3 regions of the Desulfovibrio diazotrophicus genome follow, and region 1 is predicted to be linked to each of the others. Evidence: predicted binding sites of a transcription regulator. Region 1 holds the regulator's gene; each other region holds the start of a gene.
What was found. Region 1 encodes sigma-54, which starts transcription at its own class of promoters, with help from an activator protein. Its sites were predicted from a motif close to CTGGCACGGNNNNTGCTT; they were not measured.
Positions count from the first base shown of each region.

Region 1 (4,147 bases):
GACGGCGCCGAAACCGACCTGGACCTGGGCCACTATGAGCGCTACCTCAACGTGCCCATGTCCCGCAAGAACAACACCACCTCCGGGGCCATTTACAACCACGTCATTGCCAAAGAGCGCCACGGCGACTATCTGGGCGCCACGGTGCAGGTGATTCCCCACATCACCGATGAGATTAAGAGCGTGGTGCTTTCGCTGGCTGAAGGCGATGACGCGCCAGACGTGGCCATCATCGAAATCGGCGGCACCGTGGGCGACATTGAAGGCCTGCCTTTTCTGGAGGCCATCCGCCAGCTGCGTTCGGAGCTGGGCCGCGACAATTGCCTGAACATCCACCTCACCTTGGTGCCCTACCTGCGCACGGCGGGTGAGCACAAGACCAAGCCCACCCAGCACAGCGTCAAAGAGCTGCTCTCCATCGGCATTCAGCCGGACATCATCCTCTGCCGCTGCGAGCAGAGCATCCCCGAAGAGCTGCGCCGCAAGATCGCCCTGTTCTGCAATGTGGACCAGGACGCCGTGTTCTCTTCGGTGGACGTAAACAACATTTATGAAGTGCCCCTCAAGTTTTATGAGGAGGGCTTTGACCAGAAAGTGGCCATCATGCTGCGCCTGCCCGCGCGCAATGCCCACCTGGAAGCCTGGGAAAAGCTGGTCAGCGATTGCGCCAATCCCAAAGGCCAGGTAACCATTGCCATTGTGGGCAAGTATGTGGATCTGAAGGAAGCCTACAAGAGCCTGCACGAGGCGCTCATCCACGGCGGGGTGGCCAACCGGGTGGATGTGGAGCTGCGCTACGTCAATTCAGAAAATGTGACCGAGGCCAATGCCGCCGGGCACTTTGAGGGCTGTGACGGCATCTTGGTGCCCGGAGGTTTCGGCTACCGGGGGGTGGAGGGCAAAATTGCGGCCATCCGCTACGCGCGGGAAAAGGGCGTGCCTTTCTTCGGCATTTGCCTTGGCATGCAGTGCGCCGTCATTGAATTTGCCCGGCACGTGGCCGGGTTGGAAGATGCCAATTCCGAGGAATTTAACCCTCTTTCCGACCACAAGGTCATTTACCTCATGACGGAATGGTACGACTTCCGTACCAAGAACGTGGAGCGGCGCGACGCCGGCAGCGACAAGGGCGGCACCATGCGCCTGGGCGCGTACCCCTGCAAGCTGCTGCCCGGCACCAAGGCGCACGATGCCTACAAAAAAGACCTGGTGGAGGAGCGCCACCGCCACCGCTACGAGTTCAACAACGCTTTTCGCGAGATGTTCGGCCAGAAGGGCATGGTCTTCAGCGGTACGGCTCCGGACGACTCACTGGTGGAAATCATTGAGCTGCCGGACCATCCCTGGTTTCTGGGCTGCCAGTTCCATCCGGAATTCAAATCCCGGCCCATGAACGCGCACCCTTTGTTCCGCGAGTTTATCGGCGCGGCCAAAAAATACGCCAAGGGACACGGCAGGAGCTGAGCTTCGGCCTTTGCGCCCGGCTTGTACAGGGCCGTTCCGTGAAGGGCCGCGCGGCGTCGCGCCTTTCGCGGAACGGCTTTTTTGGCGCCAAAGGGCGGCTTGGGCTGTGACGTGCAGCGTCCCTTGGCGGCGACTGGGCCACCAAATCGCGGGGGCGGTCCATTGCGCCCGCACAACTGCTGGCTATTGCATAATTTTTATAGCTGTGGCACATTCCTTGTAAACAAAAATCAGGTAGTTTTCTCGTCGCTTGAGGGCGGAAGGGACACATGGCACTGGAACTTCGGCAGCAACTAAAGCTGGCACAACAATTGGTGATGACCCCGCAACTGCAGCAGGCCATCAAATTGTTGCAGCTCTCTCGTCTGGAACTTCTGGAAACGGTCCAGCAGGAGCTGGTGGAAAACCCGTTTCTGGAGGAATCCGGCGGCGAAGAGGCCGGGCCGGAAACCGTGGCCGAAGACGGGCGCGAACCCGTGGCCGAAGAGGTCTATGACCGTGAGCTGGCCAAGGACGCCGACTGGGAAGATTATCTGGGTGAATTTGCCAGTACCCCCCGCCTGTCGCAGTCCCGCGAGTACGAGGCCGCCGAAGAAATTTCGCCCTTGGAGGCCCGCTACGCCGCCAAGCCCACCTTGGAAGGCCACCTGCTCTGGCAGCTCCGGCTTTCGCAGTTGACCGACGCACAGAAGGCCATTGGCGAGGTGATCATCGGCAACCTTTCTTCATCGGGCTATTTGCAGGCCAGCGTGGAGGAAGTGGCGGAGATGGCCCACGCCGCGCCCGACGAGGTGCGCGCCGTTCTTGAAAAGGTGCAGCATTTTGACCCTGTGGGCGTGGCCGCCCGGGACGCGCGGGAGTGTCTGCTGGTGCAGATCCGCAATCTGCACTATGACCGCGACCCCATCCTTGTGGAGTTGGTTACATCCCACCTGGAAGATCTGGAGGCAAAACGTTACAAGCCCCTGCTGCGCAAGTTCAAGCTGGATATGGAAGGCCTGCGGGAGTATCTGGACATCATCCAGAGCCTGGACCCGCTGCCCGGCGCCAGCTTTGGCGGGGGCGAGCCCACCTATGTGAGCCCGGACGTTTTTGTCTACAAAGTGGGCGATGAGTTTGTGATCCTGCTCAATGAGGATGGTTTGCCGCAGCTGCAGCTTTCGGCCATGAGCGGGATGGATCTGACCGCCGCTTCGGAGAAGGAAAAGGAATACTGTTCCGAAAAAATCCGCTCCGCTTCCTGGCTGATTAAAAGCCTTTACCAGCGCCAACGGACCCTGTATAAAGTGATGGAGAGCATTGTGCGTCACCAGCGGCCTTTTTTTGAAGAGGGCGTCACCAGGCTGGCCCCGCTCATCCTCAAGGACATTGCCGACGATATCGGCATGCACGAGTCCACGGTAAGCCGCATCACCACCAACAAATATGTGGCTACGCCCCACGGCATTTTTGAACTGAAATTTTTCTTCAACAGCGGGCTGGAACTGGACGACGGCAGCCAGGTGGGCTCTGAAAGCGTCAAGGCGCTGATTAAAAAATTTATTGCGGATGAAGACCCCCACGCGCCCTTGAGCGACGAACGCATCGGCGAAATGCTCAAAGAGCGCCTCAAGGTCAACATCGCCCGACGCACGGTGGCCAAATACCGCACCGCTCTCGATATTCCTTCTTCATCACGGCGCAAGGAGCACTTTTAGGCCCCTGTCTGGTCCGGCCTTAAGCGCCCCGGCGCCCCACACCAGGAGGACTTCATGAACATCTCCTTCGCCTTCAAAAACTTCGACGCCTCCGACCATCTGAAAAAATACGCTCGCCGCCGCATGGAAAAGCTGGGGCGGTTTTTTGGCAAATCCGCCGGTCTGGACGTGGCCGTGGTGCTGACCGTGGACAAATTCCGCCATCGCTGCGAGGTTACCGTCACCGGCGAGGGCCTGCACATTAATGCTTCAGAACAGACTTCGGACATGTACGCCGCCATTGACCTGGTGACGGACAAGGTGGAAGCCCAGATCAAGCGTCAGGTTTCACGGGTCAAGGAGCAGCGCCGCAAGGCCCGCAACGCCGAAGTGGACGTGTTTACCTATACCGTGGACGCCGAAGGCGAGGCCCCGCAGCCTGTGGAGGGTACGGACCGGCTGGCCACAAAACCCCTGCATCTGGATGAGGCGCTCATGCAGCTGGATTCCATCGGTAGTGATTTTCTGGTCTTTTTTAATGCGGAGAACAGCCGTATCAATGTGGTTTATCGTACGCGCGCCAGCGGGTATGCGTTGATTGATCCCGTATTATAGGCGCAAGTGCTTCCTGGGCGGGGCTTTCCTCCGTCCGAAGTAAGCCTTTTGCAGGGGCCGCTCGGTTGGAGCGGCCCCACGCGGCTGCATACGGCGGGTTTCCCTGCAGCGGCAGGCGAGAGATCGGGGCGGCCGTGGACGAACCGGCCTTGCCGCGAGAGGGCGTTATGAGCAAAACCGTAGCGGCGGCTGCCGCCTCCACATCCACAAGTGCGCCGGCCTCTGCGCCGGTGCGGGTCTGCGTGGTTACGGGGCTTTCCGGTGCGGGCAAGAGCACCGCGCTGAAAGTGTTTGAAGACATGGGGCACTTTGTGGTGGACGGCCTGCCCGCCAGCCTGGCGCCGGAAATGGCGGCCATGATGTCCCGCCCTTCAATGAGCCATTTTCAGGGC
Region 1 covers NZ_OX346397.1:405,179-409,325, forward strand. Annotated here, with positions in the region: gene pyrG (CTP synthase) at 1-1,464, shown strand, start outside; gene rpoN (RNA polymerase factor sigma-54) at 1,734-3,161, shown strand; gene hpf (ribosome hibernation-promoting factor, HPF/YfiA family) at 3,216-3,755, shown strand; gene rapZ (RNase adapter RapZ) at 3,923-4,147, shown strand, end outside.

Region 2 (4,147 bases), 1.4 Mb from region 1:
CGGCGCATTATGCGGTCCGGCCCCCACGGCTGCGGACGGGCAGCGGCTGCGTGGCCGTCTGGGCCACCTGCCAGCAGACCAGGCAAGGGCCGCGTTTGGGCAGGTCCACCAGGCTTTGCCCAACGGCGGGCCAGCGGCGACGCACCAGGCGGGTCAGCCAAAAGGCCGCCCCCCAGACGGGCAGACTGATGCCGAAAAACCAGACGCTGAACACCAGTTCCGAAGCCGCTGTACTGTGGGCGGACATGTACATGCCTACAAACACGGCCGCCACCATGACCAGGTTGGCCAGAACGCGGATGACGCCCGTATAGAGAGACTGACGGTAGCTGTTCACTGCATCCTCCTGTGTGCCGCATGCGGGCAGCGCCCTCCGGCCGGGGTGCGCAGCGCCCGGTAACGGCCGGACGCGGCGGAGAGTTGTCCTGTCCGGGCCGGGGCCGTACGGCGGCGCTTTTGCCAAAGCCGGAGCGGACCTGTTCCGCTCCGGCCGGCCTGCGCGGCGGAGGGGAGCCGCCGCGTGTCTACGGGCGGGGGCGGCATGATCCCCTGCCCGACGTGGGGGCTACTTCTTGAAGATATTGGTCTTGGTCACATTCATGACGCGGATGGCCTGACCCTTTTCGGCATTGCGGAAGGCCACGCGCATTTCGTGCCCTGCCGTCCAGGCGTAGGGCGGCAGATCCAGGGCCGCAGCCGGCACCTTGAAGGTGATCAGGGCCTTGAGCCTGGCGGAGTATACGGTAACGGAGCTCTGTTCCTTATCCACCACGGGGAAGGTCTTGCCCGCCACCTTGGGGTGGTCCGCGCCAATGTTCTTTTCCACATCCGTAAACTGCACGGGCAGTTCGCGCACGGACTTGGAGGCCTGGTCGTAGAGCAGCACCACAGACTTGTTGATGTCGATCATCAGGCGGCCGCCAACCATGGGCGCGGGGCCCATATCCTTGGCTTCGACGGGCAGTTTAAAGGTATGCACGCCGCCGCTGTAGTGCGGGTTGAACTGGTCGTGGGTCACGTCCACCACGATGGTCATGGTTTTGGCCGCGGGGTCAAAGGCCACACAGCGGCCCTGCTCCACCCCGCCGTCGAAGTTGCAGCCGGCAAGTAGGGCAAGAGAGCCGGCCATTGCCAACGTAAACAGCAGATTGCGTATCTTCATGGCGCGTCTCCTTTAGTTGCCGGCGGGCTGGCGCTTCTTGGCGGCCAATTCCGCCTTGGCTCCCTGCACCATCTTGACGGTGATGTAGAGGGAAATGCCGGTGACCAGGGTGAGCACCACCACTGTGGCCACAGGGCCGAGCAGCCAGTTCCAGGCAGGCAGTTCGGCCTGCAGCAGCTTGAGCAGCACGGAAAGAAGGCAGCCCACCACGGCCAGACCGAACACAAAGCGGATGCCGTAGCCCTTGACGTACTTGGTGGCGACCACGCCGATCTGCGCGCCGATGGCCGCGCCGCAGAGCATGATCAGGGCAGCCAGGAGCTCCACGCGGCCTTTGTAGGCGTAGGAGGCCGCACCATAGAGGCCGGAGATGGCCACTTCAAAGAGGTCTGTGCCCACGGCCAGGTGCGTGGGGCAACCGACCAGGTAGACCAGGGCAGGCATACGGATCAGACCGCCGCCGATGCCCAGGATACCGGCCAGCCAACCGGTGAAGAGGCTGACGATCAGGGGCAGCCAGGCCGAGCAGGTGATGTTGGCGTGCTTGTAGTACACCACGGGCGGAATGCGGATGGCCTGCAGGCGCGAGGCCCAGTCCACGCCGGTGGCGGTGCTGTCCAGCTGCTTGTGCTGGGCAAGAGCCTCACGTTCCTTGCGCTTGCGCGCGGCGATGTCGTGAAAGACCAGCCAGGCCAACAAGAAAAGCAGCACCACATAGAGCCAGCGCACCACTTTGTCCACGGAGCCCAGGCGCTCCAGCCACATGACCATCTGCGCGCCCAGTTCCATGCCGAAGATGGTTCCTATCAGCATGGTCAGGCCCAAGGCATAGTCCACATTGCCGAACTTGCCGTGCCGCATGGTGGAGATGAGCGATTTGCCCGCCATCTGCGCCATGTCCGTACCAATGGCAAATGCCATGGGAAAGCCCAGAATGTTCAGGCCGGGCGTAACCATCCACGCGCCGCCCATGCCGAAGAACCCGCCGATGATCCCCACGCCCAAGCCCAGAATGATCAATCCCGGCCAGAAGATGTGCACGCCGGAAATGGGCATCAACATATACAACCAGTCCATATGCGCCTCCTTCCGGCTACTTTTCCGCCAGTTCGCGGTGCTTGAGGTCAATACCGATGTGCGACATGACCAGGTCGGCCAGCCAGCCGAAGATCACACCCACGATGGGGATGATGATCATGGTCAGAATGGCGAAAAAGAAATGGCTTTCATTATACATTTCCGCCCACCAGTAGAGGATGCCGTCCAGTTTGCGGGTATCCGCCACAATGACCACATCCGCCGACTTCTTGGCCGCCAGGGCCAGGGACGGCAAAACCGTGACCAGCAGGGCGCTGCCGGTGATCCAGGTCCAGAACCTACGCAGCTTGCTCATGATTCCCTCCATATCCAGACAATTTCCGGGCCAGTGTCGCAACGCAGCCCACGGCGCGCCGCACATGCCATGCAATTGTGAAAATTATAGCAACTGCCGTGCCATTGCGCGGCGCCGCCCCAATGCGCAAGGCGCGCAATGGCCGCAATGGCCCCTGGCCTGAGGGGAAAAAGGGATAAAAACCGCCCTGCCACAGGAGGAGACGCCGCGCAAAAAAACTTTCCGGAACCGGCCCGGAGAGCTGGCCGCACAGGCCGTTGCGCGGGTGCAGGGCCGCTGGTCGGGCCTTGCGCTGAAGAAGCTCAGCCCCCAGTCCGTCATGGGGAAGACAGCGCACCCCGCCACAACAGGGGCGGCGGCCTCCGGAACAAAAATCCGGGTGCGCCGCGCTATTTTTGCAAGAAACCACTTGCGTGGCGGAATAAAGGCCCCTATAGTCAAAACAGCTTGCGCTTTTTTGCGCAACAGGGAGGACGGGCGTGCGTTTCCCCAGACCCCTACCGGGCGGCAGCTCGCTGGAGCTGACCGCTTTCTTCCTCAATCGCAGCCTGTGCAGCCGCATGCTCATGCTGGGTCTGCCCCTGCTGGCCCTGGCGCTGCTGCTCATCGTGCTGCTTACCGGCAAGGCCGTGGACACGGTCCTAAATCGCGCAATTGCGCGCAACGCGCAGCTCCAGACCCAGGCCATGCGCCTGGCGCTGGAAGAAACCCTGGCCGAAACCCGCAATCAGCTGCTCATCCTGGCCGCCGGCTCCATGGACCTGCGGGCCATGACCGAACGTTTTCGCTTTCGTGTCCGGACCAAGGGGCTGCGTTACCGGGAGGTGGCCTTCATGGGGATTGCCCCTGAAGACCGCTATGTCCTCATAAACCACGAGGGCAAGGTCATCAGCGTGCCCCCAAAAACCGCGCTGGAAAGCCCCACCGGCCCCTTCCACCACATGTGCGGTGAGCAACGGCCCGGCTACGTCACTGTGGGGCAGCCTCTGGAGGCGGTCTACTCTCTGGTGCCGATGGACGGCGCCATGCAGACCGTGGCACTCTACGTGCTGCGCTTTTCCACGCCGGTTTACGACAGCCAGGGCAAATTCACGGGCTGTCTGCTCCTTTCTCTGGATCTGCGCGAACTGCGCGACACCATCTCGGCCTACTCCGCCCCCGAAGCCCCCATTGCCGCCGAAGCGGAAACGCGCGTGCGCAGCCTGTTTTTTGACCGTGAAGGCTGGATGCTCTTCCAGTCCGAGCCCAAGGACGCCAGCCTGCGCAAAAAAAGTCTGAATACAGACATCGTGCGGGCGGGCTTTGCCGGCGACTTCGGCAGACCGGGCTTTAACCTGGCCTTCCGCCCCGGCCCGGACCACCTCAGCTACTGGAGCATGGTGGCCGACGTGCAGGAGGGCCGTTCGGGCCAGCTGCCCATGCGTGAAAGCGTCACCGTCTGGAGCAACGGACAGATGCGCGTGGAGCGGGTCAGCTATGTGCCCGTCAGTTTTCAGCCTGAGGTGGCGGCCCCCCCCGTGGTGCTGGGTGGCCTGGCCGTGCTGGACACCAGCTTCACCACCACCCGCACGGGCATGCAGATCATGAGCATC
Region 2 covers NZ_OX346397.1:1,908,932-1,913,078, forward strand. Annotated here, with positions in the region: gene J7I12_RS08285 (hypothetical protein) at 8-337, opposite strand; gene J7I12_RS08290 (DUF4881 domain-containing protein) at 566-1,162, opposite strand; gene J7I12_RS08295 (sulfite exporter TauE/SafE family protein) at 1,175-2,239, opposite strand; gene J7I12_RS08300 (DVU0150 family protein) at 2,256-2,555, opposite strand; gene J7I12_RS08305 (sigma 54-interacting transcriptional regulator) at 3,035-4,147, shown strand, end outside.
Region 2: the regulator sigma-54 is predicted to act here: its motif matches at 2,643-2,660, upstream of J7I12_RS08300 (DVU0150 family protein).

Region 3 (4,147 bases), 240 kb from region 1:
TTGACTTCAGTGATGTCGCGCACGGCAAAGACATGTCCCAGGAAGACCCCTGTTTCGTTGCGCACGGCGGCCGCACTCAGGCTAACGGCGGTGGGATCGCGCCCCGGCAGATGCAGGCGGGCTTCGCGGTCGGGGATTTTCCCTTTTTTGGTCAGCTCATGGGCCAAGGCGTTCCAGTCCAGACCTGGCAGGCCGCGCAGGGGCGCGCCCACGGCCTGATCGCGCACAAGGCCCAGCATGTCCAGAGCCGTGGCGTTAATGAGGGCGACGCCACCGGCGGGATCGCTGGTGATAAGCCCCAAGGGCAGGTTGGCTACCACTTCCGCGGCCATGGCCCGCTGGTCGCGCAGCAGGCGTCGCGAACGGCGATAGTTGTGGGCCCAGAACAGGGAAACCACGGCGGCCAACGCCAGCGCTGCCACCAGAGCGGCACTGACCAGCGTGTTGCGGCGGTCGGCGGCCAGGGTTGCCTCAAACGGGCGCATATCCAGCCCGACCATGGCCAGGCCAAGCGTGCGCCGCACCTGCGGCAAAAGGATGCTTCCTGGCGGCGGGGGCGGCCAGACGCCGCGCTCTTGCGGGATTGCCGGGGCGTTCTGCGCATCGGGGTTGCGGCCCGGTTCCAGGCCGAGCCCTGGCCCCATGCTGCGGCCGCGCATATGCCCCATGCCCCGGCCCATGCCGTTGCCCGGATGTGTGGCGTGTTCGGGCTGCAGAGGGGCAAACAGCCGGTAGACTTCAAAAATTTTGCGATCTCCCCACTGACGCACGCGCCAGGCCGGGCGGTCGCCCACTTCTTCCGGCGGCGGCAGGACTCCGGCGGCCTGTTCCGGCGTGAGGGTTGCCGCGTCGTTGTGGGCCAGCATAAGGCCGCCGTTGCCGGCCACGGCCATAAACACGATGCCCGGCTGTTTGGCCGTTTCCATGAGCAGGGGCTCCAGGCTGCGAAAATTATCGGCAGGGCGGCAGAAGCCGGAGCGCCCGCCCGCCTCCAGTGCCCAGATCAGGGCCTCGGCCCTGTCCACCATATTGTGGATCATGGCCGCGCGTTCCCGCTGGCTGCTGCGGACGGAAAGCACTGTTACGGCGGCGCCCAGAATCAGGGCCATGCCCAGCAGCATCCACGGGGACAGGCCGCGTAGCCGCAAAAAGCGGGGAGAAGACAACATCGCTCGCATGGTATGTCCTCGGCCGCGGCTTCACGGCCGGGGCGTGTAAGAATGGCAGCGCACGGGGCATGGCGCCGCAGGCTCTCCTTGCAATAGGTATTTTTTACGCACATGGCAAGATGTTTGGAAAATTTTGGATAGCGTAGCCCGAATGTGGGTAAAATTAGGACAACACCCAGGATTCTGTTTGTGCTGCGCCCATGTCCTGCTGTTGTAGTTTTATCTTTTTATTTAAATATGTTGTGCTAATATTTTGGCTATTGGCACGCCCCTTGCTGTATGTCTGGCAACGGCGGCGCACAGCGGTCGGACACGGCAAAGGGCCGTGGCTGACGACGCAAACTGCCGCTGCAAGGATTAATATATGTTCGGGTGCTTTTCAGATGGATTTATGGGCGGAGGCGGCTGGCCGGGCATGCTGGGCATGCTCCTGCTGCTGGTCCTGGCGGGATGGCTCATCTACGGCTTGGTGAATTCCCGCCGGCAAAATCACGGCGACCGGCGCGATTCGCTGGAAATCCTCAAGCGCCGGCTGGCTTCAGGCGAAATAAGCCTGGAGGAGTTTGAAAACCTCAAAAAAGTGCTCTAACCCCACACGGCACGCGGACCAGCGGAGAAACTATGGGAATGCGCGGCACAGTGTTGTTGGGATTGCTGGCCCTGGCAGCGGCCTTATTGAGCGGCTGCCACGGAGCACCGGGGCCGGGTCGGTACGGCGGGTGTGACGGGTATTGGACCCCGCCCGCCGTGCAGGCCCCCCCGCCAGGGGGCCCAGGCTCCCGCCGGTGAGGAAACGTTTTTTTATGATGCGCGGCCTCGGCCGCAAAAACACAAAGGATATACGACCATGAAAAAGACTCGGATGAGCATAGTGACGCTTTCTCTGGCCCTGGCGGCCACGCTGGCTTTTGCCGGCATGGCGGCGGCCCGGCCCCATTATATGGGTGGCCCCGGCGGCCTTACGGTAGAACAGATGACAGCTATGCAGGAGTTGGGCCAGCAGTATGGTCAGAAGATGCAGCCCCTCATGCAGATGCAGTGGGCCAAACAGTCTGAACTGGAGGCGCTGTACGCGGCGGGCGCCAAGGACGATGACGCCAAGGTGCAGTCCGTCCGCAAGGAGCTGACCGACATCAGCAACAAACTTTACGCCGCCGATGCCGACATGCGCAAGCAGATGCAGGATAAGGGCATCCCCTACATGGGCGGCATGGGCATGATGGGCCGCGGTTTTGGCCCTTGCGGCGGCTATGGCCCGCGTGGCGGCATGATGGGCCCCGGCTACGGCCCGCGTGGTCACATGGGCTACGGCTCGCACGGCTACGGTCATATGGGCTACGGCGGCTACGGCGGCATGATGGGCCCCGGCTATGGCCCTGACAGCGACGAGCGCTGATCCCCGCCGACGTCGCCACGGGCCGGATGCAATGCCCCTGCAGGTCCGGCCCTGAGAAACTTCCCCCCTTGTCCGGCCATATGGACACAAACCCCTCCTGAACACGCCAACCTCAACCCCTGCGGCCTCGACGCTCCCCGGCGTCGGGGCCGCAGCTTTTTAGGGCATCGCAACGTTGTAATGCCTGGCGGTTGCGAAAGCAGGCGCCCGCCGCTGAGGCGCAAGCGCAATTCATTTGCGCGGGTCAGCGTCGGAACGGGTGTCCGTAAACGTTGGGCAACATATATTCGCAAAAGTAATCTTTCTAGGTGTAGAGTTTTTGCGGCGTGGGGCAACCCCTGTGTGCGCAAAACAAACGGGCCGTCGGCATTGCCGATGGCCCGTTTGCGGGATGCCGCTTGAAAAGGGCGGTCGCAGCTCAGATCAGATAGTCCCCACGGTTGAACTTGATTTTCTCGGTGGTGGTGAGCACTTCCAGTTCGTTGAGCAGGGAGTCGAAGCCAGAGCTCTGCCCGCGCAGGGTCGTAGTGCTGTCCTTCAGCGCGGCGACCTGCCCGTCAATGCCCTGCAGCAGCTCGTAGGCCTGCTTCAGAGAGCCTTGATCTCCGGCGCCCAGGGTCTGCACATAGGTGTCCCACATATCCAGCGTGCCGGCGGCCTGGGATACGGCGTTCTCCAGGCCTGGCAGTTCGGGGGAGGCAGTTGCGGCTGCGGTGGCGGCCTGGGCGTCGGGCGCTTCGGCCAGCAACATCTGGCTGATCAGCGCGGCCTGAGAGGCCTGGGCTGTCTGCCCCACCTGAGCAGACGCGGCGGCCGTGTCTTCTGTCGGGCTCAGCTGTTCGGCCAGGGCGGCGGCAAAGGCGTTGCCGTCGCTTTTCTGTCCAGCGGCGGCCCTGGCGGCAAGCTCTTGCTGTCGCAGCAGGGCTTCCAGTTGTTCGTTCTGAATCTTCATGACGCCTCCAGGGGTTGGCATTGCCGTATGGGCAGGCAAATGCAAAAACTTTGCCAGAAATAAGTCTAGACATAAGCCCCCGGTTTTGCAACATCGGCTTGCCCCTAAGGGGAAAATTTTTCCCTTCCGCCGCCATTCTATGGAAAAGACTTGTATATCGCTGTAAAAACCCCTACGATTTACTCCAGGTAAAGGCAAAAATCCGTGAGCGGCGGTTCGTGCTGTAGAGGCGGGGCGAACCGCGTCGTCCCGACCTTGTGAAAAACCTCTCTGCGTTCCGAGAACAGGAGTTTGCCATGAAGGAAATCAAGAAGATACTGTGCGCCGTAGACCTTTCTGACCACAGCAAGGACGTGGCCGAATACGCTTTTCTGCTGGCCCAAAAACTGGGCGCCAGTGTGCTGGTGGTGTATACCGCGCCTTCCTTGAGCCAGTATGTGGGCTTTCATGTGCCGCCCAACACTATTGAGAACTTTGTGGGCGAAATTGTCACCGGCGCGGAAAAGTCCATGGAATCTTTTGTCGCCGAAAATTTTTCGGGCGTGGAGGCCAAGGGCCAGGTGCTTATTGGCTACGCCGCCGAGGAAATTCTCAGCCGAGCCAAGGAAGAAGAGGTAGATCTGATAGTTA
Region 3 covers NZ_OX346397.1:166,684-170,830, forward strand. Annotated here, with positions in the region: gene J7I12_RS00690 (ATP-binding protein) at 1-1,178, opposite strand, end outside; gene J7I12_RS00695 (SHOCT domain-containing protein) at 1,534-1,758, shown strand; gene J7I12_RS00700 (hypothetical protein) at 2,017-2,565, shown strand; gene J7I12_RS00705 (hypothetical protein) at 2,984-3,517, opposite strand; gene J7I12_RS00710 (universal stress protein) at 3,814-4,147, shown strand, end outside.
Region 3: the regulator sigma-54 is predicted to act here: its motif matches at 1,430-1,447, upstream of J7I12_RS00695 (SHOCT domain-containing protein).